Regions from separate parts of the Micromonospora sp. NPDC049175 genome, predicted to be linked through region 2. Evidence: predicted binding sites of a transcription regulator. Region 2 holds the regulator's gene; the other holds the start of a gene.

Region 1 (12,021 bases), on a different contig from region 2:
CCCATCGGCCACCACCTCGGTGCGGCCGGTGCCCGGGTGGTGGGCCAGCACCCGCCCGTTGGGGCGGTGCTCCAACAGGTCCCGCTTCCAGTGCGAGACCGGAAACCGGTCGGAGGAGTCGGTGAAGTAGACGGTGCCGTCGCGCGCCACCGTCGCGTTGTTGGCCAGGTGCACCAGGGGCGCCGTTCCGGTCAGTTCGCGTACCGCGCCGTCGGGCGTCACCCGCAACAACCCGCGGTACGCGTCGCACAAGATGAGAGCCGTACCGGACGCATCCACCTCGATGCCGAGCGGCCGGCCACCGGTCTCGGCCAGCAACCGGGGGCGGGTGCCGACCGGCGCGTCGACCGGCCAGCACCAGAGCCGGCCGTCCTCGTCGCCACTGATCACCCGGCCGGCGTCGTCGACGACCACGTCCTCCGGGCCGACGGCGCCGTCGGGGAGGGGCAGCACCTCGGCGCGGTCGAGCCTTCGATCCGTCGGAGCCCACGCCCCGGCCAACGGCGGGGGAACGGTGGCCGGCTCGCGGACGGGACGGATCAACCGGGGCGGCCGGGGCCGAGGGATCACCATCGGCCTATTCTCCACCGCCGACGCCGACCGTCGCCCATGATCAACACGGTATCCGTGATGTCGGGGCATCCCGCTCCTCCGGATGCCCCGGTTTCACTGAGCGGGAGTCGATCACGGCCCGGCCCGCCGGGTGGCGCGCGCCGGGCGAGGCGAGGCGCGGCGGGGCGAGGCGCGGCGGGGCGAGGCGCGGCGAGGCGAGGCGAGGCGCGGCGGGGCGAGGCGCGGAGTAGGGCCCCGAGCCTGCACCCCGAGGGGGATGAGGGGTACCTCGGGGTAAGACCCTGGACGTACCCGGAATCACTCCGCCGGAGGCCGAAACTGTCGGTGGGGGCGACTAGATTTCTCGGCATGGGTGAGCGGAGCGACCGGCTGGACGTGCAGGTCAACGTGAGTGACCAGATGGTCCTCGTGCGGGTGGCCGGCGAGGTCGACATCGCCACGGTGGCCGCGTTCCGGTCCGCGCTGTGGTCCGTGCCGGCCCGTCCGGTGCTTCAGGTGGACCTGTCCGGGCTGCGGCTGCTCTCCGCCGCCGGCGTCCGCACCCTGCTCGCCGCACACCTGCGTGTTCGGGCGTGCGGTGGCGCACTGGTCCTGATCGACCCGAGCCCGGTCGTGGCCCGTGTGCTGCGCGCCACCGGCCTGCACCGGGTGATGCCGATCCTGGAGCCAGCCCGGATCGTCGAGGCCGCCCGTCGCCCGGCGGTCGATCCGGCACACCTGCAACTGGCCGCCTGACCCCGGCCCGCGCGATCCGCGTCCGCCGCGGACCCGTCGGCGCGTGCCGCGCAATCCCGCGATCCCGGCCCGCCGCAGCGCCGCCAGCGTGCGCCGCGCAACCCCGCGATCCCGGCCCGCCGTGGCGCCGCCAGCGTGCGCCGCGCAATCCCGCGATCCTGAGCCGCCGGCGCGCGTCGCGCAGTCCCGCGATCCTGGTCCGCCGCGGGGCCGCCAGCGTGCGTCGCGCAACCCCGCGATCCCGGCCCGCCGCGGGGTCGTCGGCGTGTGCCGACGACCCCTGGTGCATCGGTCAGTGCACGCCGAGCAGGTCGACGACGAAGACGAGCGTCTCGCCCGGCTTGATGACGCCGCCCGCACCGCGGTCGCCGTACCCCAGGTGGGGCGGGATGGTGAGACGGCGGCGGCCGCCGACGCGCATGCCGACGACGCCCTGGTCCCAGCCGGCGATGACCTGACCGCCGCCGAGCGGGAACTCGAACGCCTCGCCGCGGTTCCAGGACGAGTCGAACTCGTCGCCGGTGGAGTGCGACACGCCGACGTAGTGCACGCTGGCGAGCTGGCCCGGTGCGGCCTGCGGTCCCTCACCAACGGTGATGTCCTCGATCACGAGGTCGGCCGGCGGCGCACCCTCGATCGGACCCACCTCGGGCTTGCCGGATCGGGCGCCTGCTGCCTGGTTCATGCGGGGATCTCCTGCCGTGTCGGTTGATGTGTCCGGTCACCGTCGATCCTGCCGGATCACCCCCCACCGATGTGCGGCAGACCCGCCCACCCCCGACCCCACAACCCACCCCAAGCCGCGTCGATCTTGCATTTTCTGCCCTGGCATAAGCCCCTTTCCTCGACAAAAGGTCGACAGAAAGTGCAAGATCGGCGGACGGATCCGACTTCCCCGGTCTGGACCGAGGCCGCTCGCCTAGGCTCGACACAGCCGACGGGTGGGGTGTCGGGCGGTGGCCGTGGTCGATGCGGAGGGCGTCGGTGGCTGAGGCGACGGTCCCGGTGCCGCTGTGGGCCTGGGCGGCAACCAGCGCGCTGATCGCCGTACTGCTCGCCGTGGACGTGCTCCTGCACCGGGACAACCACGTCATCGAGCTACCCGAGGCGTTGCTGTGGAGCGCCATCTGGATCGGCGCGGGTCTGCTGTTCGGGGTGGTCCTCTGGTGGGGCCTCGGGGGTGACCCGGCCATCGCGTACTTCTCCGGCTACCTGTTGGAGAAGGCGCTCTCGGTGGACAACGTGTTCGTCTTCGCCCTGCTCTTCGGCTACTTCCGAGTGCCGTCGGGCTATCAGCACAAGGTGCTGTTTTGGGGTGTCGTCGGGGCGCTCGTCTTCCGCCTGCTGTTCATCCTCGCCGGCGCCGAGCTACTGGACCGGCTCGCCTGGGCCGGGTTCGTGTTGGGTGCCTTCCTGATCTGGACGGGTTGGCGGCTGGCCGTACGCGGGAAGCCGGACGTCGACCCGGAACGCAACGTCGTGGTGCGGCTGTTTCGGAGGCTGGTGCCCACCGACGCCCGGTACCACGGCGATCGGTTCACGGCCCGAGTCGCCGGTCGGCGGGTGGCGACGTTGCTGTTGGTGGCGCTCGTCGCCATCGAGGCCACGGACGTGGTCTTCGCCATCGACTCGGTGGCGGCGATTCTCGCCATCACCACGACCACCTTCCTGGTCTGGACGGCGACCGCCTTCGCCGTACTGGGGTTGCGCAGCCTCTACTTCTGCCTCGCCGGCCTGCTGCGCCAGTTCGGCTACCTGCGGTACGGTCTCGCGCTGCTGCTCGGCTTCGCGGGGCTCAAGCTCATCCTCGCCGAGACGCCGGTGGGCAAGCTGCCGGTCTGGTCGACCCTCGCGGTGGTGGTGCTGACCCTGGCGGTCTCCATCGGGGCCAGCGTCGTGGCGGCGCGCCGCCACGGCGTCGACGGCTGAGCCGCTGTGCTGCTGAGCCGCCGGGCCGCCGGGCCGCCCGCGTCAGTCGATCACCACCGGCCGGGACAGCTGCTCGGCCAGGAGCGTGGGCGCCTCGGCCAGGGAGGGTCCGTACCAGGTGAGGTGCCGACCGGACAGCAGAGCGCACGGTACGCCGGGGAACGCCTCCGGCCCGTCCTCGGCGGTGAACCGGTACGGCTCGTCGGGTAGCACCACCAGGTCGGGCTCCTGTTCGCGCAGCTCCGCGAGGGGCGGGCGGGGATAGCGCTCGGGGTGCTCGTCGTAGGCGTTGACCACGCCGAGCCGGCGTAGCACGTCACCGGCGAACGTGTCGCTGCCCAGCACCACCCACGGTCGACGCCAGACCGGCACCACCGCGCGGCGGGGCGGCGCCAGTCGGGGCGGCGCGGCCCACGAGCGCCGAGCGGCCCGCAGCCAGTCCGGCTCGGCCGGCGCACCCAACTCGGCCAGCAGCTCGCCCAGCTCGGTCAGGGCGCCCGCGACGGTACGCGGGTAGGTGATCCGCACCGGCACACCGGCCGCCCGCAGCGCCTCGGCGTCGGCCCGGCTGTTCTCCTCGACGTTCAGCAGCACCAGATCCGGCCGCAGCGCGCGGACCCGGTCCAGATCGGGGTACTTGCTGCCGCCGACGCGGGCGACGTCGAGCCCGGCCGGGTGGCTGCACCAGTCGGTGGCTCCGACCAGCAGCCCTGGCAGGGTCAACGCCACCGCCTCGGTCAGCGACGGCACCAGTGACACCACCCGCACCCGCGCACCTCCGTCCGCCACCGGTCCCCGCCCCGATCATGCCCGCCGGCCCGGCGCGGGTCAGGATCGGCCCGGGTTCGGCGTCGGCCGGGTTCGGCGTGGGTCAGGGTCGGACCGGCTCGATGTGGGCGGTCACGTCGAGGTGCGCCGGCTGGCAGTCGGTCGTCGCCGCGAACCGGCGGACGGCGGCGCGGACGTGCTCGCGGACGCCCGCGGTCGCCGCGTCGGCGGTCAGGTCCACGCGGATCCACACGTCGGGGCGCGGCGGCTCGCCGGTGAGCACGACGCGGGCCCGGCGTACCCCGGGGTTGCCGGTCAGGTCGCGGACCAGCGCGTCGGTGAGGACGTCGGTGGCCAGCCGGGTCCGGCCCGGTCGCCGCCCGGGGTGGCTCAGGGTGCCGCGCAGCGTACCGGCGGGTCGCCGCACCTCTCGGGCCAGCAGGCGTTGCCCGGCCAGGGCGAGCAGTGCCCCGCCGACCGCCGCGGCCAGGGTGCTCCACGGCGCGGCCAGCCGCCACCGCTCCAGCAGCCCGGCGCTGAGCACCGCCGCCCGGGCGTCGGCGCCGGGCAGGGTGCCGTGGCCGGCCGCCAGCGCCGCGCCGCCGACCGCCACGAGCAGCAGCGCGATGATGGTCCACAACAGGCGGTGCGCGGCGTTCGTCATGCCGGCCGCCGGCGAGGTTGGAGCCGGACGTCGACGGGGCCGGAGCGTGGCGCGGTGAGCCGGTGCAACTCCTGGTGCACCGCGTACTCGATCTCCGGCCGGGCCGCCGGGTCGCCGGTCGCGCGCACCCGGGGGCGCCACTGGCCGCCGCGCCGTCGGACCCGGACCCGGGCCCGGCGTACGCCGGGCACCGCGCCGGCGGCGTCGGCCAGCCGCCGCTCCACGCTGCGCCGGTGCAGGTGCCAGCCGTCGTGTTGGTCGGTGCGCAACCGCACCGGCGTCCAGGGGCGCAGTTGGGCGACCAGGATGACCAGGCCGAGCAGGACGGCGCCGCCGGCCACCGCCTGGACGCCCGGGTCGCGCCACCGGGCGCCGCTCAGGGCGTCGAGCCAGCCGGTGGGCTCCAGCGGCACCGGCCGGTCCAGGGCGAGGAGCAGTGCCTGGGCGGCCACCAGCGCCCCGCCGACGAGCAGGACGGTGGCCAGCAGCAGCGAGGCGACCCGGTTGACGCTGCGCACCTCAGCCGCCCTCGGCGGGCACGGTCGCGGGGGCGGAGACGTCGACGCCCGGGACGAGCAGGTCGTCCACGGTGACTGTCACCATCGCCACGTGGAGCCCGGTGCTGGCGGCCACCCGGTCGGCGACCACCGCCCGGACCGTCTCGGCGATGGCGGGCACGCTGTGCCCGTACCAGGTGATCAGGTGCAGGTCGAGTCCGACGGATCGGTCGTCGAGGCGGACCTCCGCCGGACGGACGACGGACACGCCCGGCACCAGGCCGGCCGCCCGGACCGCGATCCGCGTGACCTCCGCGGCGTCGGCGGGGCGGGTGGTCATCGGCGCCGCCGCGGGTCGGTGTGGCGGTCGCCAAGGCCGGTCACCGTGAGGTCGCCGTCGAGCACCCGGACCACGAGCCAGCCGAGCAGGCCCGCGAGTACGGCGAGGGCGGCCACGCCGATGCTGGCGAGCGCCCAGACCGCCACGGCGAGAAACCCGGCGAGGAAGCCGAACTGCTGTCGCGACATGGTCACCTCCGGCCGGTCCGGTACCGGCGCTCGCTGGATACACCCGCCGGCTGCCCCTGGAACGTCGGTCGCCTGTGATCCCGGTCACATCCGAACTCGGGGTCCCATGATCGACCACCTAGACTCGGCGCGGCTCGACCGACCGGCGGATGGATCAGGCAGATGACGAGCATCGGCAGCGACGACCGGGGTTGGCTGCGGGCGTTGCCCGCCGACGGCGGGAGCGAGATGCCGCTCGGTCGCGCCGGCCACCGGGTCCATCCGGCGCGCCGGCTCAGCGATCTGGTCCAGGGTCGGCCGCCCGGGGTCACCGGCAGTCAGTGGAGTTCGGCCAGCCGTGCCAGCTTCGACGTCGTGGTCTGCGCCGCCGCCACCGGCCGGGTGATCGTCGCCGTCCAGATCGGCCCGGTGGCCCCCGCCGGCTCGGCGCAGCAGCGTGCCGAGCGACTCACCGACGCCGTCAGCGCCGCCGCCGGCCTGCCCGTGTTGCGGATCGGGTCGTCGACATTGCGGGCCGCCGAGCACGGCCGACGCCTCGTGGACTACGTGATCGACGCGCGCGCCTACGCGGCGGGCGCCGCCGGAGTGACCGCCGAAGGGGACGACCACGCCCCGGTGGGTTTCCGGGACATCCTCGGTCGACTGCCCGACGGCCGCACCGGGCGGGTCAACGACCTGGGCGCGCTGACCCGCGCGGCGGCGGTCGAGGCGTACGTGGCGGGACGGGTGGCCGACCCGATCGTGCGCGGCCTGCACGTGCGCTGGGCCGACGGGACGGCGCAGGGGTGGAGTTGGGTGCAGGTCCGCCCCGACGCGTGCCTCGTCGAGCGGGTCGCGGTGACCGAGCAGCGCTTCTCCTGCGGCATCGACGCGGCCCAACTGGCCGAGGACCTCGCCACCGTCGCGGTCGGGGAGCGGCTGCGGGCGAACGCCGGAACGGACCTGTTGCCGCGCGCCGAGTTGACCGCGCAGATCGTCGCGCTGAGTCGACGCCGTGCCGAACTGGTCGGCGGATTCGCCTTCGACCACCTCTGCGTCGACTGACCGACGCCCGTTCTCCCTGCTGACACCGGCTCCGGATCCGGTCTGGGCAATTTCCTGCGCGACGGTTGAACCTTCCCGGTCGCCGTCCCGTACTCCTGCGCGAATGAACAGGATCTCCCCATCCGCGCCCCCGGGCGTGGGAGACGGTGCGGAAAGGGCATCGTCGGCCATCGACGCATTACCCGGGTAGGTCACGGTGCTCACCGCCGTGGCGTGCCCTCTCACATCCGTCGGTCCGCCGAGGGCAGGAATCCACTACCGGATCGAGAAGGAGAGCAATTCGATGCGCAGGTCCACACGGGCGCGCCGGTCATCCGGCAACGCGCGGAGCAAGCGTCTGCTGGCCGTTGTCGGCACGCTCGTGGTCTTCGGCGGAGTCGTCGCCGTGACCCAGATTTCGTCGGCCCAGGACCGGCGGACAAATAAGCCGCGTCCGGTCGCCGGGCAGTGCGTGGAGCCGAGCCCGGGTTCGACCGCGCCGGCTGGCGGCGCCTCGACCAGCCGGACCTGGCAGAACGGTCGTTGGGTGCGTAATCACTGGGGTGACGGGCAGCAGTCGGTCCCCGAGTGCGAGGACGGCAAGGACGGCACGGTGGGCACCGGCACGGCCATCGCCTGTCCGGACGTGACGGCGAAGTTGCCGCAGGTGCCGGCCCAGGCGCGGGCCGAGGTGGACCGCGGTCTCGCCCAGTTGCAGGCCCAGATCGCCGAGGCGGACCGCCGGTTGGCCGCCGAGGGCAACAAGGGTGAGGCGTTCATCCGCAACGCGATCCTCCAACCGCTGGCCGCCAAGCGGCGCGCGGTGCTGGACCGGATCACGACCGCGATCGACCGGGTCGGACCCCGGCCGCAGGGCCTCGCGCAGCTCGCCGACTGTCAGGTGCAGCCCACCGGCAACAACGGCGGCAGCTCACCCACCACCACCCCCGGTGGCGGCAACAACGGTGGCGGGAACAACGGTGGCGGGAACGCCCCGGGCGCCGGGCTCGGCGTGCTGGCCAACGACTGCGACGAGAGCCGGCTCCAGCCGCACGACGGTTTCCAGATCGGCAACCGCTGCGTGAGCACCGAGTTCGGTGAGGTCGGCGCCGCCGCCAACAACCCGTCCCTGCTGATCACCCAGTTCCCCGACCAGGTCGGCCGCAACCAGGCGTTCACCCTGCGAGTCAGCACCCGCAACCTGGTCCGGGACCGCTTCCTGGCCGCCGGTCAGGGCGGCTACTACGTGGAGAGCTCGCTGCTCAACGCCCAGGGCCTGGTCCGGGGTCACTTCCACACCGCGTGCCGGATGCTGGACAGCCTGACCGCCCCGCCGGAGCCGCAGGAGGTGCCCGCCTTCTTCGTCGCGACCGAGGACGGTCGCGGTGGCGCCCAGCCCGACGAGGTGACGATCCAGATTCCGGGCCTGCCGGAGGCGGGGACCGCGCAGTGCTCCGTCTGGGCCGGTGACGGCTCGCACCGCCTGCCGATGATGGAGCGGGCCAACCAGACGCCCGCGTTCGACTCGGTACGCATCGACGTCAACTGACCGACCTCGACCGGCGGTGGCCGGTCACCCGGGCGAGGGCCCTGGTGACCGGCCACCGTCGTTTCTGGTGCCGGACAACCCGACGGGGCCCCGCCGTCACAGCGGGACCCCGTCGGCAACTCGCGCGTCAGCGCGCCTTGTACGCCTCGACGACCTCAACCGGGATCCGGCCCCGCTCGGAAATCTTGTAGCCGTTCTTGACGGCCCATTCCCGGATGGCCCGGTTCTGCTCCCGATCCATTCCGGCGCCGGTGGGTCGCCCCGGCCTCCGGATCGATCGGGCGCTCTCCACCGGACCGCGGCCGATCCGCCGACCCGCATTGATGTAGGGGTCCAGTGCCTTACGCAAGACGCCGGCATTTTCGTCCGAGACGTCGATCGTGTAGGCCACTCCGTCGAGACTGAACTCGACCGTCCGGTCGGCCTTGCCGCCGTCCAGGTCGTCGGTCAGGACCGTGATTACTTTTCTCGCCATTGCCGATTACTCCCTGTGTGCGGCGGGATGTGTCCAAAGTCTGACCTATCACCCCGGTAATCCGCAACAATAAGCGTCCCATTCGGCGCGTCGCGATTCCGTTACCGAAAAAACCGTGAAACGGTGCCGATGGTGGAGCCTCAATGATGGAGCAGGCCGGTGTGCCCGGCCACGGCGGCCGCCTCGGCCCGGTTGGACACCCGCAGCCTGCGCAGCAACGCGGCGGTCATCCGTTTCACCGTCCGTTCCGAGACGTGCAGTTCTTCGGCGATGTCGACGGTCTTGCGGCCGGCGGCGATCGCGCGCAGCAGCCGCCGTTCCTCGCCGTCCAGGTCGACCGAGGTGGCGTGCGTGGGCCGCGTCATGGCACGTAACAATTCGGCCGGGAGCACCGCCCAGCCGCCGAGAATGGCCAGCAGTGGGGGCAGCAGTTCCTCCGGTTCGCTGGTCTTGGGCAGGAACCCCTCGGCCCCGGCCCGCAGCGCTTCCAGCGCCGCGGCGGGGTCGACGCCGCCGGACATCGCGACCACCCGTACCCGTGGGGTGGCCCGCCGGATCGCGGCCACCGCCCGGATCCCACCCGGCGCTGGCAGGTGCAGGTCGACAAGGACCAGGTCGGGCCGGCAGCGGCCGACAAGCGTCGCGGCGGAGGCGGCGTCGCCGGTCGAGGCGACCACCTCGGCGCGGCCCGCGCCGGTGATCGGGAGCAGCGATTCGAGGCCGCGGACAAAAAGGGGGTGATCGTCCACGACGACGAGTCGGATGGTGGTGTCTCCCGGCATGTCTGCGCCGTTCCCCGGTGGGTGCCGATCATGCGGGTACGCACCGAACGAGGGGAGCCTGCCGGAACCCTCCCCGAAGTGGTCTGGGTCACAGTCCGGAACAAGGGGAACGCTTTGTTACTTGAGCCAGACACGCTCAACTCAACGCGATAGCAGGTGTTCGATGGCAACTCTTCCGGTACTTCCCCTGACCGACGCCGTGCTGCTGCCCGGCATGGTCATCCCGGTGACCCTCGACCCGACCACCCAGGCCGCGATCGACGCGGCACGGGCGACCGGCGATCGCAAACTGCTGGCCGTGCCGCGCATCGACGGCGAGTACGGCCCGGTCGGCGTCGTCGCCACCATCGAGAAGGTCGGCCGGCTCCCCGAGGGTGAGCCCGCCGCCGTCATCCGCGGCCTGTCCCGGGCCCGGATCGGCTCCGGCGTGCCTGGCCCCGGCGCCGCCCTCTGGGTCGAGGCGACCGAACTCGACGAACCCGCTCCCGCCGGCCGCGCCCGGGAACTCGCCCGCGAGTACCGCGCCCTGGTGACCTCCGTGCTCCAGCAACGGGGCGCCTGGCAGGTCATCGACGCGGTGGAGCGGATGACCGACCTGTCCGAGCTGGCCGACTCGGCCGGCTACGCGCCCTGGCTGACCCTGGACCAGAAGACCGAACTGCTCGCCGCGCCGGACGTCACCGCCCGGTTGGAGCTGCTTGTCGGCTGGGTGAAGGACTACCTGGCCGAGCAGGAGGTCACCGAGCAGATCAACAGTGACGTCCGGGAGGGGCTGGAGAAGTCCCAGCGGGAGTTCCTGCTGCGTCAGCAGCTCGCCGCGATCCGCAAGGAGCTGGGCGAGGACGAGCCGGACGGCTCGGCCGACTACCGGTCCCGGGTCGAGTCCGCCGAGTTGCCGGAGAAGGTCCGCGAGGCGGCCATGCGCGAGGTCGGCAAGTTGGAGCGGGCCAGTGACGCCTCACCGGAGGCGGGCTGGATCCGCACCTGGCTCGACACGGTGCTGGAGATGCCGTGGGGCACGCGTACCGAGGACAACACCGACCTGGCCGCGGCCCGGGCGGTGCTCGACGCCGACCACGCCGGCCTGGCCGACGTGAAGGACCGCATCCTGGAGTACCTGGCCGTGCGCAACCGGCGGGCCGAGCGCAACCTCGGCGTGGTCGGCGGTCGCGGCTCCGGCGCGGTCCTCGCCCTCGCCGGCCCTCCCGGAGTGGGCAAGACCAGCCTCGGCGAGTCCGTGGCGCGGGCACTCGGGCGTAACTTCGTCCGGGTCTCGCTCGGCGGCGTCCGCGACGAGGCGGAGATCCGCGGTCACCGGCGCACCTACGTGGGCGCGCTGCCCGGCCGGATCGTCCGCGCGCTGCGCGAGGCCGGCTCGATGAACCCGGTCGTGCTCCTCGACGAGGTGGACAAGGTCTCCGCCGGCTACGCCGGCGACCCGGCCGCCGCCCTGCTGGAGGTGCTCGACCCGGCGCAGAACCACACCTTCCGGGACCACTACCTGGAGGTCGACCTGGACCTGTCCGACGTGCTGTTCCTGGCCACCGCCAACGTGGTGGAGTCCATCCCCGGCCCGCTGCTGGACCGGATGGAGCTGGTCACCCTGGACGGCTACACCGAGGACGAGAAGGTCGCCATCGCCCGCGACCACCTGCTGCCCCGGCAGCGGGAGCGGGCCGGGCTGACCGCCGACGAGGTGAGCGTCGCCGACGACGCTCTCGCGCTGATCGCGGGGGAGTACACCCGGGAGGCCGGAGTCCGGCAGCTCGAACGTGGCCTCGCCAAGATCCTGCGCAAGGTGGCGGTGACGCTGGCGACCGACCCGACCCCGGTACGCGTCGACAAGGACAACCTCACGGGCTACCTGGGACGACCGAAGTTCACCCCGGAGTCGGCCGAGCGCACCGCCGTGCCCGGCGTGGCAACCGGCCTCGCCGTCACCGGCGCCGGCGGGGACGTGCTCTTCATCGAGGCGACAAGCATGGAGGGCGAGCCGGGGCTGACCCTGACCGGCCAGCTCGGCGACGTGATGAAGGAGTCGGCGCAGATCGCCCTCTCCTACCTGCGCTCCAACGGGCGGCGGTTCGGCATCGACCCGAACGCTCTCGCGGGACGCCGGATCCACGTCCACTTCCCGGCGGGCGCGGTGCCCAAGGACGGTCCGAGCGCCGGCATCACCATGGTCACGGCCCTGGCCTCGCTGGTCACCGGCCGGCCGGTGCGCCCCGAGTTCGGGATGACCGGCGAGGTGACGCTCTCCGGTCGGGTGCTGCCGATCGGTGGGGTGAAGCAGAAGCTGCTCGCCGCACACCGGGCCGGCCTCACCGAGGTGATCATCCCGGCGCGTAACGAGCCCGACCTGGACGACCTGCCGACCGAGGTGCGCGAGGCGCTGACCGTGCACACCCTGGCCGACGTGGCCGACGTGCTCGCCCTGGCGCTGCGCCCGGCCGAGGTCGAGGCGCTGGACGGTCCGGCCCTCTTCACGGTCTGACGCT
Region 2 (12,021 bases):
CCGGGCCGTCTCGCCCACCGCGCGTCGGTGGGCGAGACGGCCGGGCCGCGACGGTCGAGAGGGGGTGGACCGGTGAGTTCCAAGGACTGGATCGAGAAGGACTTCTACGCCGTGCTCGGCGTGGACAAGGCCGCCTCGGCCGATGACATCAAGAAGGCGTACCGCAAGGTGGCCAGGGAGTCGCACCCGGACCACAACCCGGGCGACGCCAAGGCGGAGGAGCGGTTCAAGGCCGCGTCCGAGGCGTACAACGTGCTGTCGGACTCCGGCCGCCGTCGCGAGTACGACGAGATGCGCTCGCTGTTCGGCTCGGGCGCGTTCCGGCGCGGCGCCCGCGGCGCGGGTCAACCGGGCGGCATGCCCTTCGACGTCTCCGACATGTTCGGCGGCGGCGGCGGGGGCGGCGACCGCCGCTTCGGAGGCGCCGGCTTCCAGGACCTGTTCAGCTCGATCTTCACGGGTGGTCAGGGTGGTGGGCAGGCGGCGCCACGCGGCCCGGGTCGTGGCCGGGACGTGGAGACCGAGGTGGCACTTGACTTCGGCGACGCGGTACGCGGGGTGACGCTGCCCCTGACGCTGCGCGCGCCGGGCGTCTGCGAGACCTGTCACGGCAACGGGGCCAAGCCCGGCACCCAACCGCGGACCTGCCAGGTCTGCCACGGTGCCGGCGTGACCACCCGCAACCAGGGGTCGTTCAGCTTCTCCGAGCCGTGCCGCAACTGCCAGGGTGTCGGCACGGTGGTCGAGGAGAAGTGCCCCGAGTGCCACGGCAGCGGCGGTGTCACGAAGACACGCACCATGAACGTGCGCTTCCCGGCCGGCGTGTCCGACGGTCAGCGCATCCGGCTGACCGGGCGCGGTGAGCCAGGCGAGCGCGGCGGCCCGGCTGGTGACCTGTTCGTGCACGTCAAGGTTCGGCCGGACGAGCTGTTCGGGCGTACCGGCGACGACCTGACGTTGAGCGTGCCGATCACCTTCGCGGAGGCCGTGCTCGGCACGGACCTGCGGGTGCCCACGCTCGACGGCGCGGTGACCCTGCGGGTCCCGCCGGGTACGCCCAGCGGGCGGGTGTTGCGCGCCCGGGGCAAGGGTGTGGTGCGCCGCGACGGGCAGGCCGGCGACCTGCTTGTCACGTTGGACGTGGTGGTGCCGGCCCGGTTGTCCGACGAAGCGCGCACCGCGCTGGAGGCGTTCGCCGAGCAGAGCCCGCCAGCCGCCCGGGAACATCTCGAGGCGCGGGTGCGTCGGGTCAGTTAGTCCGGTGGAAGGGACGCGGAGGTGAGCGGGATGTCGGGCGAGTTCCTCGGTTCGGGTGACCCTGCCTACGAGGCCAAGGTGCTGATGATCTCGGTTGCGGCGCGGATGGCGGGGATGCACCCGCAAACCCTGCGCCAGTACGACCGGCTGGGGCTGGTGCAGCCCGGCCGGGCCGCTGGAGGCGGGCGTCGGTACAGCGTCCGTGACGTGGTGCTGCTGCGCGAGGTGCAGCGGCTCAGCCAGGACGACGGGATCAACCTGGCCGGCGTCAAGCGGATCATCGGGCTGGAGCGGCTGTTGGAGCAGGCGCAGCAGCGGGTGGCCCGGCTGGAGGCGGAGCTGGACGCCGCGTACCGGCGGGTCGCCGAGCTGGAATCCCTCGCCCGCTTTCCGGGTCGGGATCTGGTGCCGACCAATCGCACGTCCACCGCGCTCGTGGTCTGGCGACCCCGTCGTACTCCCGATCGTTGACCTGCCACACACCCGGAGCTGTTCTTCGGCCCGGACCGCACCGGATTCCCCGGCGCGGTCCGGGCCGCTTCGGTTAGCCTGTCGATATGGGTCCAATCGGCTTAATACGGACCTACCGGCATGGCGAGGGGGAGCGATGGCGGAACCGGCGAAGAAGGTCGCCCAGCAGACGGAAGAACGGTTGGAAGACCTGGCCGAGACCGTCCGCAAGAAGTTCGACAAGGTGACCGAGGGGACCTACCGGGACCGGGTCGTCGAGGGCCGGTTCGCCGAACAGGGCGACCACGGCGGCAACAAGAGCCGAGCCGAAACCGAGCGCAAGCAGGACTGACCGGTGACCGACGTGCGGGCCGGGACCCACGGGGGGTCCCGGCCCGTTCGCCGTCAGAGCGCGGGCCGGGACGCGGTGTCACCGTGGCGGGGGTCCCGGCCCGTTCGCCGTCAGAGTGCGGGCCGGGACGCGGTGTCACCGTGGCGGGGGTCCCGGCCCGTTCGCCGTCAGAGCGCGGGCCGGGCCTCAGCCGAGGCGGCGGTTCTCGCGGACCAGGCCGCCCTCGCACCAGTCCCGGTAGACGAAGAGGTCCGGGCGGGCCAGCAGCACCCGTCCGTTGTGCGCCCAGATCTTCATCAGCTCGTCGCCGTCCCGCTCGGCCTGCTCGACGAGCTTGCGGAAGCGGCGCTTGGGATGGGCGCGGAAGTTCGTCCGGATGCCGTCGGCCGCGTAGATGTAGAGGCAGTGCAGCGCGAAACGCCGCGCCGGGCAGGTCGGATCCATCGCCAACTCGAAGAGGGTCAGCACCAGCCGGTCGCCGGAGACCAACAGGTCCCAGTCGGGTGGCATCGAAGCCAACGGCACCGAATCGGGCTTGTACGCCCAAGCTCGCAACTCCGCCGGACTCGGATCGACGGGGTTGGCGAAGCCGTGGAACGTCGACTCCTGCACGCTCACCGGCCAACCTTCCGCTCTCGCCCGCGTGTGGCAACGCTGCCTACGGACCCTGGCTGCTGGGGCGAAACGGTAACCCGCCGTCGGGTGCTGCGGTAGTACCCGCGAGGAGCAATTCCGCAACCGTTGGCATGGCCGGGTTCACGGCATCGACGGCGTTGCCGATGATGCTCCTATGGCAATCCACGTACGACGGTTGCGGCGCGGCGCCGAGGCCGAGTTCGTCTCGGGGTTGGAGTGGCTCTTCGCCCCTCCCGGCAGCCGTCCCGCGGACTGGGACCGCGACCGCGCCGTCGAGCGCACCGCGCGGGTACTCGACCACGAGAACGCCGCGCTCTTCGCCGCGCGATCGCAGGAGGATCAGGTGGTCGGCGTGGCCAGCGTCTACCTGGACATCCTCTCGGTGCGCTTCGGCCGTCGGGCTTCGATCGAGGATCTCGCCGTGCACCCCGAGTGGCGTTCCCGGGGTGTCGGTTCCCGCCTCCTGGTGGCGGCCAGGGCGTGGGCGCACGACCAGGGAGCCGACTATGTCTTCCTGGAGTCCGGCCTCGCCCGGACCGAGGCGCATCGCTTCTACCTCCGCGAGGGTGCGACCCACGCGGCCGCGGCCTTCAGGTGGAGCTCAGTGCACTGAGTCGACGACCGGGGTCGACTCCCGCCGCTGGGCCGCCGCGCGGTTACGCAGCCACCGCTTGAACCACGGGAAGTCCGGCAGCCGGGCGAGGATCGGCCCGGTCACCACTGTGATCAGGACGTACGTCGCCGCCAGCGCCGCCAACCGCGGCTCGACGCTCCCGGCAGCCACCGCGAGCCCGGCGATGACGATGGAGAACTCACCGCGAGGTACGAGTGCCAGGCCGGCCCGCCACCGACCGGGTTCCGCGATGCCGACCCGGCGGGCCGCGAGGTAGCCGGTGAGCGTCTTCGTCGCCATGGTGACCACTGCCAACGCGAGCGCCGGCAGCAACACCGGCGGGATGTCCCGTGGGTCGGTGACCAGGCCGAAGAAGACGAAGAACACCGCGGCGAACAGGTCCCGCAGCGGGGACAGCAACTCGGTGGCGTGGTGCGCCACCGGGCCGGAGAGCGCGATGCCGACCAGGAACGCGCCGACCGCCGCCGACACCTGCAGCTTCGCCGCGAGGCCGGCGATCAGCAGGGTCAGACCGAGTACGCCCAGCAGCAGCGCCTCCGGGTCCTTCGCCGACAGGGCGGACGAGATGAGGTGGCCGTACCTGATGGCGACCACCAGCACGAGCAGCACGGTGCCCACCGCGACAGCGAGTGCGATGCCGCCGCCCAGCAGGCCGGTGCCGGCCAGTACCGCGGTGACCAGCGGCAGGTAGAGCGCCATCGCCAGGTCCTCGATGACCAGGACCGAGAGGATCACCGGAGTTTCCCGGTTACCGAGTCGGCCCAGGTCGGCGAGGACCTTGGCGATCACGCCGGAGGAGGAGACCCAGGTGATGCCGCCGAGCACCAGGGCGGCCACCCAGTCCCAGCCGAGCAGCAGGGCGAACGCCGCGCCGGGCAGCGCGTTGAACAGGCCGTCGATCAGCCCGGCCGGCGCCGCCGAGCGGAGGTTGCCGACCAGCTCGTTGGCCGAGTATTCCAGGCCGAGCATCACCAGCAGCAGGATGACGCCGATCTCGGCGCCGACGGCGAAGAACTCCTCGCTGGCGGCGAGCGGAAGCAACCCGCCGTGCCCGAACGCGAGCCCGGCCAGCAGGTAGAGAGGGATCGGTGAGAGGCCTACCCGGCGGCTGAGCCGGCCGAGGACACCGAGCAGCAGCAGCAGCGCGCCGACTTCGACGAGCAGTGTGGTGGAGTCGTGCATCCGCCTCAGCCGTCCGGGTCACTGTCGGCGAGGATGGCGGACACGCCGTCGAGACCCCTGCGGGTCCCGACGACGACCACCACGTCGCCGGCTGCGAAGCGGAAGGAGGGGAGTGGCGAAACGATCACTTCGCCTTCACGCAGCACCGCCACGATGGAGGCGCTGGTGCGGGTACGCGCCTTGGTGTCGCCGAGCTTGCGGTTGACGTACGGCGAGCCGGCCGAGATGGCGATCTGCTCGGTGAGCAGACCGGCGGCCTGCTCACGCAGCCCGGAGAGCTGGCCGAGCATCAGCGACGCGCCGAGGATGTCGGCCAGCGCCTCCGCCTCGTCGTCGGTCAGCGGGATGTCCGCCTGGCAGGAGTCGGGATCGTCCGGGTCGTACAGGACCAGATCTCGGCGGCCGTTGCGGTGGGAGACGACGCCCAGGCGACGTCCGGACTCCGTCACCAGATCGTGACGTACCCCGATCCCGGGTAGGGCGGTCTGCTCGACACGTACTCGCACAGGCTAAGGCTACCGCTTGGTGAACAAAGCGCAGATCTTGGACGGACGGCAACCCGTCGGGCGGCCCCGGCGCAGTGCAAGGGTCGTGATCCACTCGGGTTCGTTGAAGTCGGCGTATCCAACGTGGCGAGACGCCCCGACTTCCTGAAAGGCGAGTGGATCTACTTCGGGTCGCTTACGTAGGTGCCTTTGCCTTGATGCCCTTCGGTCAGACCCTCGGCCTGCAGCATCAACAGCGCTGAACGGACCGGCTCGGCGGACACGCCGTAGTGCTCGGTCATTTCACGCAACGAGGGCAGCTTGTCGCCTGGCGCGTACTCGCCGGAAGCGATCTTGTCGCGGATGTCCTGCGCGATTCGTTGGCGGTCCGAAACTCGGGGCATGGGGCAACTCCTGGTAGGCCCCAAGATCTTCCCATGCGGTCGGCGGGTGAGCCAACACTTCGCGTGCTAAGCATGGTCACTGCTTGTCCTGCAATGCTTTGCATTGTGTGTTGGCGGGGCGGGCACTCGGGGTGTGGAAAGCCCGGTAGGCAACCGGCCTCCTCGGCCGGGTCGTCCGCGTCGCCGCTGGCACGGCCGTGTGCTCCCCTCGGGTAAACGGCCGTGCCAGCGCCCGACCCCCAGGAGAGGAGCGCCGCTGATGGTGGGCCGAGGGTGGTGGCGATGAGCGGGCGGTTCGTCATCCACCTGCCGATATCCGCGCCCGACCTGGCCCGCGCCAAGATGCTGGGGCGGACCGCCGGTCGGTCGTTGGCCTTTCTCGCCCGGATCGACCTTGGCGGGATCACCGTCTCGACCGAGGACGACCAAGGGGTACGGCACTGGGTCTTCTGCGACCGGCGGCTGGACGGTGGCCGTCGCTGCGTGCTCCGCGCCGACCACGAAACCCCGTGCACCGCGCGGTTGCCCCGGCGAATCGGCCCGTAGGGGCCGCACAAGACCGTGATCGACTCGGTTTTCAGGATGTCGCGGTGTCCTGGCGGTCCGGATGCCCCGACTTCCTGAAGGGCGGGTGGATCAACCGCGCCGGGGCCGGACGCGCCGCGCGCCGGGGCCGGACGCGCCGCGCGTCGGGGCCGGACGCGCCGGTGCCCGCCCCGGCCGAGCGGGTGCGGGCACCTGGGCACGCCGAGGTCAGCGGAGGCTGGCGAAGAACTCGCGGATGTCGGTGACCAGGACATCGGTAGCCTGGTGGGCGGCGTAGTGCCCGCCGACGTCACCGCGGCCCTCGACGTCCGTCTCGTACGCCGTCCACCTGACGATGTTCGCGTGGTCCCGCTCGGCGAAGCGGCGGATGGACTGGAAGTCGCCGGGGAACATGGCGAGCGCGGTCGGTGCGGTGGTCGGCTCGGTCGGGGGCTCGCCGGCGTGCGCGTCCTCCCAGTAGAGCCGGATCGCCGAGGCGGCCGTGCCGGTGAACCAGTAGAGCGCCACGTTGGCCAGGACGAAGTCGGCGTCCAGGCTCTCGTCGAACAGTTGGGCGTTCCAGGCGAGCAGCCCGACCGGCGAGTCGGCCAGGCCGAACGCCAGGGTCTGCGGCTGCTGACTGTGCACCTGGTTGAAGGAGAACTTGTTCTCGTAGAACCACTGGAGGTGCCCGAGCGCGGCCTGGTCCGCCTCCGAGAGCCCGGCGAACTCGGCCGGGTCGCCGGTGGGGAACGAGAAGAGTTGGGTGACGTGGACGCCGAGGACGTGTTCGGCGTCGATCCGGCCCACCTCCGGCGCGACCATCGAGCCGGCGTCGTTGCCGACCGCGCCGTAGCTGTCGTACCCCAGGCGGTTCATCAGCTCGGCCCAGGCGCGGGCGATGCGGAACCGGTTCCAGCCGGCGCTGCGGGTCGGGCCGGAGAAACCGAAGCCGGGCAGCGACGGGATGACCACGTGGAAGGCCGGCGCGTCCGGGTCGGTCGGCTCGGTGAGCGGGGCGATCACGTCGAGGTATTCCAGGACCGAGCCGGGCCAGCCGTGGGTGAGCACCAGCGCGGTGGCGTCCGGCCGGGACGACCGGACGTGCAGGAAGTGGATCTGCTCGCCGTCGATCTCGGTGACGAACTGGGGGTGGGCGTTCAGCCGGGCCTCGACGGCGCGCCAGTCGAACCCGTCGCGCCACCTGTCGACGAGGGCACGCACCCGATCGGTGCCCATCCCGTAGGCGTCGCCCGCACCGGGCAGCTCGGCGGGCCAGCTCGTGCGGCCGAGCCGGGCGGCCAGGTCGTCGAGGTCGGTCTGCGGGATCTCCACGCGGAACGGGCGGATCGCGGTGCCGGTCATCTCGGAACTCCTTCGGAACGGAATGTTTCGTTCTGCAATCAGAGTAGCAGACCGGAACGATCCGTTCCACTGCTAGGCTGGGGGCATGTCCACGACTTCCGGCAAGACGCTTGGCGGTCGCCGCGCCCAGGCCGCCCGCAACGACGAGGTCATCCTCGAAGCCGCACGTGCGGTCTTCCTCGACGATCCGAAGGCGCCGATCGCCGCCGTCGCCGAACGTGCGGGCGTCGGCATCAGTGCGCTCTACCGGCGGTACGCGGGCAAGGAGGACCTGCTGCGTCAGCTCTGCCACGACGGGCTGCGCCGGTACGTCGCCGAGGCCGAGTCGGCCCTCGCCGAGCCGGACGACTGGACCGCGTTCGCCGGGTTTCTGGCCCGGGTGGTCGACGCCGACGTGCACTCGCTCACCGTTCACCTGGCCGGCACCTTCACCCCGACCGAGGAGATGGGCCGGGACGCGATGCGCGCCAACGAGCTGGCCACGGCCCTGTTCGAGCGGGCCCGCGCCAGCGGTCGGCTGCGCCCCGACGTGGTCGTACCGGATCTGGGGTTGTTGCTGGAGTCGTGCGCGGCGGTGCGCGTACCCGATCCGGAGCGGACCGGGCAGTTGCGCCGCCGGCAGCTCGCGGTGCTGCTGGCGGGTCTCTCGACGGCGCCGGACGCGGACCCGCTGCCCGGCCCGGCTCCGGCGGCCGGGGAGTTCGACTGGCGGTGGCGTCCTCGGGAGTGATGGGCGTCACGCGCTAAGGTTGAGTGGAATACGCTCAACTCTGGTTGTGTCCTTCTCAGTGGACAACGCCGATCCGGGGGAGCCCATGAACACCGAAAGACTCACCACCAAGAGCCGCGAGACCATCACGGGCGCTGTCGCGCTGGCCAACCAGCGTGGCCACGCCACCGTGGAGCCCTGGCACCTGCTGCTGTCACTCCTGGACACCGACGGCTCGACCGCCACCGGTCTGTTGCGCGCCGTCGGGGCCGACCCCGCCGAGCTGCGCCGGGCCGCCCAGCGCGCGGTCGACGCCCTGCCGGCCGCGCGCGGTTCGAGCATCGCCGAGCCGACGTTGGCTCGGGAGTTCGTCAACGCCATCGGCGCCGCCGAGCAGATCGCCCGGCCGTTGGGCGACGAATACACCTCCACCGAGCACCTGCTCGCCGGCCTGGCCCGGGTGGGTGGGGCCGTGTCCGGTGCGCTGAAGACGGCAGGCGCCACCGAGGAGGCCCTGGTCGCGGCCTTCCCGACCGTGCGCGGTGGCGACCGCCGGGTCACCACCGCCGACCCCGAGCAGACCTACCAGGCCCTGACCAAGTACGGCGTCGACCTGACCGCCAGCGCCCGGGACGGCAAGATCGATCCGGTGATCGGTCGGGACGCCGAGATCCGCCGGGTCATCCAGGTGCTCTCCCGGCGTACGAAGAACAACCCGGTGCTGATCGGCGAGCCCGGCGTCGGCAAGACCGCGATCGTCGAGGGCCTCGCCCAGCGGATCGTCACCGGTGACGTGCCCGAGTCGCTGCGCGACAAGAAGCTGATCTCGCTGGACCTCGGGGCGATGGTCGCCGGCGCGCAGTACCGGGGCCAGTTCGAGGAGCGGCTGAAGTCCGTCCTGGAAGAGATCAAGAACTCCAACGGGCAGGTCATCACCTTCCTCGACGAGCTGCACACGGTCGTCGGCGCCGGCAAGGGCGAGGGCTCGATGGACGCCGGCAACATGCTCAAGCCGATGCTGGCCCGTGGCGAGCTGCGGATGGTGGGCGCCACCACGCTCGACGAGTACCGCGAGCACATCGAGAAGGACCCGGCGCTGGAGCGTCGTTTCCAGCCGGTGCTTGTCGGCGAGCCGACGATCGAGGACACCATCGGCATCCTGCGCGGGCTCAAGGAGCGCTACGAGGTGCACCACGGCGTACGGATCACCGACGCCGCGCTCGTCGCCGCCGCCACCCTGTCGGACCGCTACATCACCGACCGGTTCCTGCCGGACAAGGCGATCGACCTGGTCGACGAGTCCGCGTCCCGACTCCGGATGGAGATCGACTCCCGGCCCGTCGAGGTGGACGAGATCGAGCGGGCGGTCCGCCGGCTGGAGATCGAGGAAATGGCGCTGGCGAAGGAGCCGGACGCGGCCTCCGCCGAGCGGTTGGAGCGGCTGCGCAAGGAGTTGGCCGACAAGCGCGAGCAGCTCACCGTGCTCTCCGAGCGCTGGCAGACGGAGAAGAGCCACATCACCAAGCTCTCCACCGCCAAGGAGGAGCTGGAACGTCTCGGCGGCGAGGCCGAGCGGGCCGAGCGCGACGGGGAGTTGGAGCGCGCCGCCGAGCTGCGCTACGGCCGGATCCCCGCCCTCAAGGTCGAGCTGACGCAGGCCGAGGAGGAGTTGGCCCAGCTCCAGGCCGACGGCGCGATGCTCAAGGAGGAGGTCGGGGCGGACGACATCGCCGCGGTGGTCGCCTCCTGGACCGGCATCCCCGCCGGCCGGCTGCTCGAAGGCGAGACGGCCAAGCTGCTGCGGATGGAGGAGTCGCTGGGCGGTCGGGTGGTCGGCCAGGCCGAGGCCGTCGGCGCGGTCTCCGACGCGGTCCGCCGGGCCCGGGCCGGCATCGCCGACCCGGACCGCCCGACTGGCAGCTTCCTCTTCCTCGGCCCCACCGGCGTCGGGAAGACCGAGCTGGCGAAGGCCCTCGCCGAGTTCCTCTTCGACGACGAGCGGGCGATGGTCCGCATCGACATGAGCGAGTACGGCGAGAAGCACACGGTCGCCCGGCTGGTGGGCGCCCCGCCCGGTTACGTCGGCTACACCGAGGGCGGCCAGCTCACCGAGGCGGTGCGCCGCCGACCGTACTCGGTGATCCTGCTCGACGAGGTGGAGAAGGCCCACCCGGACGTCTTCGACGTGCTGCTCCAGGTGCTCGACGACGGCCGGCTCACCGACGGCCAGGGCCGCACGGTGGACTTCCGCAACGCGATCCTGATCCTCACGTCCAACCTCGGGTCGTCGGTGATCGGCGACCTGACGCTGGCCGAGGAGCAGCGCCGGGAGGGTGTCCTGGCGGTGGTCCGGTCGCACTTCAAGCCGGAGTTCCTCAACCGGCTGGACGACATCGTGGTCTTCGCCTCGCTGCGCGGGGACGACCTGCGGACCATCGTCGACATCCAGCTGGACCGGATGCGGCGGCGCCTGGCCGACCGCAGGCTCGGCCTGGAGATCACCGATGCCGCTCGGGCCTGGTTGGCCGAGCACGGCTACGACCCGATCTACGGAGCCCGCCCACTGCGCAGGCTGGTCCAGACGGCGATCGGAGACCAGTTGGCGAAGGCCCTGCTGTCCGGCCAGATCCGCGATGGCCAAACGGTGAAGGTGGACCGGTCCCCAGAACCCAACACCCTCACGGTAACCCCCGCCTAACCACCACCACCCCGGCTGCTTCCCCGCGTTGATCATGGAGTTGTTGCCCGACTGCACGGCGTGTCGGGACAATAACTTCATGATCACCGGGGTCGAAGTGGGGTGGGTGGGGAAAGAGTTGGAGCATGTTTGGGATTGGGAAGAAGTGGGAGCGGGACCTTGGTGCAGCCGTCGACACGTTGGTCGCGGCTGACACGCTCGCCTTCGGTGGGGTTGGCATCGCCGGGGCCCTGCTGCCGGTGACGGAGGCGTTCCACACTGTCGAGGCCGCGCTCGACGACCATCCCGACGAGGTCCGCCGGCAGCTCGACCGCGTGCTGGCCGACGGCACACCCGCCGGCCGGGCGTACGCGGCCACGCTGCTGGAACGGCTCGACCCGGCGGCGGCCCGAGCAGCCTGGACCTCGTTGCGGGACGACCCGACCGAGTTCACCACATTCGTCGGCTGTGTGATGGGCCGCGAGACCCTTGGCAACTACGCCAGCCAACGGCTCGCCACATCTTGATCCATCTGCGGACACGGACGAACCACCGCCCACCCGGCCGTCCACAGTGCGATCGTGCACAACAGGCGATGCCGCGACTGCCGTCGGTAGTTGAGCTGTCGGTCACGGTACGGGTCGCACCGGAGCCGAGGATTGTTACCGTCTGCGCCGAGGTACCTGGGGAGATGGTCGGGTGGGCAGGTCAGTGACGTACCTGGTGGTGGCGCTTGCCGTACTTGCGGCGGTCGTCATCGTCATCGCCGTGCGGGTCCGGCGGTCGGCGGCGACCAGACCCGGCGGACGGTCGTCGGATGCCACGGCGCAGTCGCTGCGCGGCGACCCGCTTCGCCTGGGCCTGGGCGACCGCGTGCGGATCCGCAATCGGGAGTACGCGGTGAGCGGCACCATCCGCCTAGTCGAGGGGGACTGGAGCTGGGTGCAGCACCTGCTCGACGACGACACCGGCACCCGCTACCGGCTCTCCGTGGAGGACGGCCCCGAGCTGGAGTTGGTGCTCTGGACGGCCGAGCCGGGCGCGAGCGTGACCCCGGGTGCACCGACCATCGACCTCGGCCGGCGGCGTTACACCTGGGCCGAGACAGGGCAGGCGCGCTACACGGCCACCGAGGAGGTCGGGCTGCCGCCGGCCGGGACGATGCGCTACCACGACTACCAGTCCGGTGGCGGGGCGCGGCTGTCCTTCGAGGCGTACGGCGAAGAGGGTTGGCGAGTGGCCCGCGGTAATCTGCTCGACCCCGCCGATCTGGTAATTCAGACAGGCGGCGGGACTCAGGCGAGTTGAATGGTGGGGCGAATTGGGCCGTCGTCCAATTGTCGCG

What was found. The regulator HspR, encoded in region 2, represses chaperone genes until heat shock. The targets are predictions, from matches to a motif close to TTGAGTNNNNNNNACTCAA.
Region 1: lon (endopeptidase La) is a predicted target of HspR. The motif match lies at 9,645-9,663, and genes of this name have one in related genera.

The regions. Positions count from the first base shown of each region.
Region 1 covers NZ_JBICSY010000006.1:67,360-79,380, reverse strand. The annotation lists gene ACGFH8_RS23675 (SMP-30/gluconolactonase/LRE family protein) at 1-573, opposite strand, end outside; gene ACGFH8_RS23670 (STAS domain-containing protein) at 922-1,308, shown strand; gene ACGFH8_RS23665 (FKBP-type peptidyl-prolyl cis-trans isomerase) at 1,601-1,993, opposite strand; gene ACGFH8_RS23660 (TerC family protein) at 2,278-3,237, shown strand; gene ACGFH8_RS23655 (helical backbone metal receptor) at 3,280-4,005, opposite strand; gene ACGFH8_RS23650 (hypothetical protein) at 4,109-4,669, opposite strand; gene ACGFH8_RS23645 (DUF6286 domain-containing protein) at 4,666-5,187, opposite strand; gene ACGFH8_RS23640 (Asp23/Gls24 family envelope stress response protein) at 5,189-5,506, opposite strand; gene ACGFH8_RS23635 (hypothetical protein) at 5,503-5,694, opposite strand; gene ACGFH8_RS23630 (hypothetical protein) at 5,857-6,738, shown strand; gene ACGFH8_RS23625 (hypothetical protein) at 7,022-8,266, shown strand; gene ACGFH8_RS23620 (Lsr2 family protein) at 8,394-8,741, opposite strand; gene ACGFH8_RS23615 (response regulator) at 8,882-9,523, opposite strand; gene lon (endopeptidase La) at 9,687-12,017, shown strand.
Region 2 covers NZ_JBICSY010000002.1:357,574-369,594, forward strand. The annotation lists gene dnaJ (molecular chaperone DnaJ) at 73-1,257, shown strand; gene ACGFH8_RS08540 (heat shock protein transcriptional repressor HspR) at 1,288-1,728, shown strand; gene ACGFH8_RS08545 (hypothetical protein) at 1,865-2,059, shown strand; gene ACGFH8_RS08550 (hypothetical protein) at 2,246-2,677, opposite strand; gene ACGFH8_RS08555 (GNAT family N-acetyltransferase) at 2,850-3,308, shown strand; gene ACGFH8_RS08560 (cation:proton antiporter) at 3,297-4,511, opposite strand; gene ACGFH8_RS08565 (cation:proton antiporter regulatory subunit) at 4,517-5,017, opposite strand; gene ACGFH8_RS08570 (winged helix-turn-helix domain-containing protein) at 5,179-5,400, opposite strand; gene ACGFH8_RS08575 (hypothetical protein) at 5,683-5,946, shown strand; gene ACGFH8_RS08580 (epoxide hydrolase family protein) at 6,154-7,290, opposite strand; gene ACGFH8_RS08585 (TetR/AcrR family transcriptional regulator) at 7,376-8,020, shown strand; gene clpB (ATP-dependent chaperone ClpB) at 8,106-10,697, shown strand; gene ACGFH8_RS08595 (hypothetical protein) at 10,823-11,203, shown strand; gene ACGFH8_RS08600 (DUF4178 domain-containing protein) at 11,376-11,984, shown strand.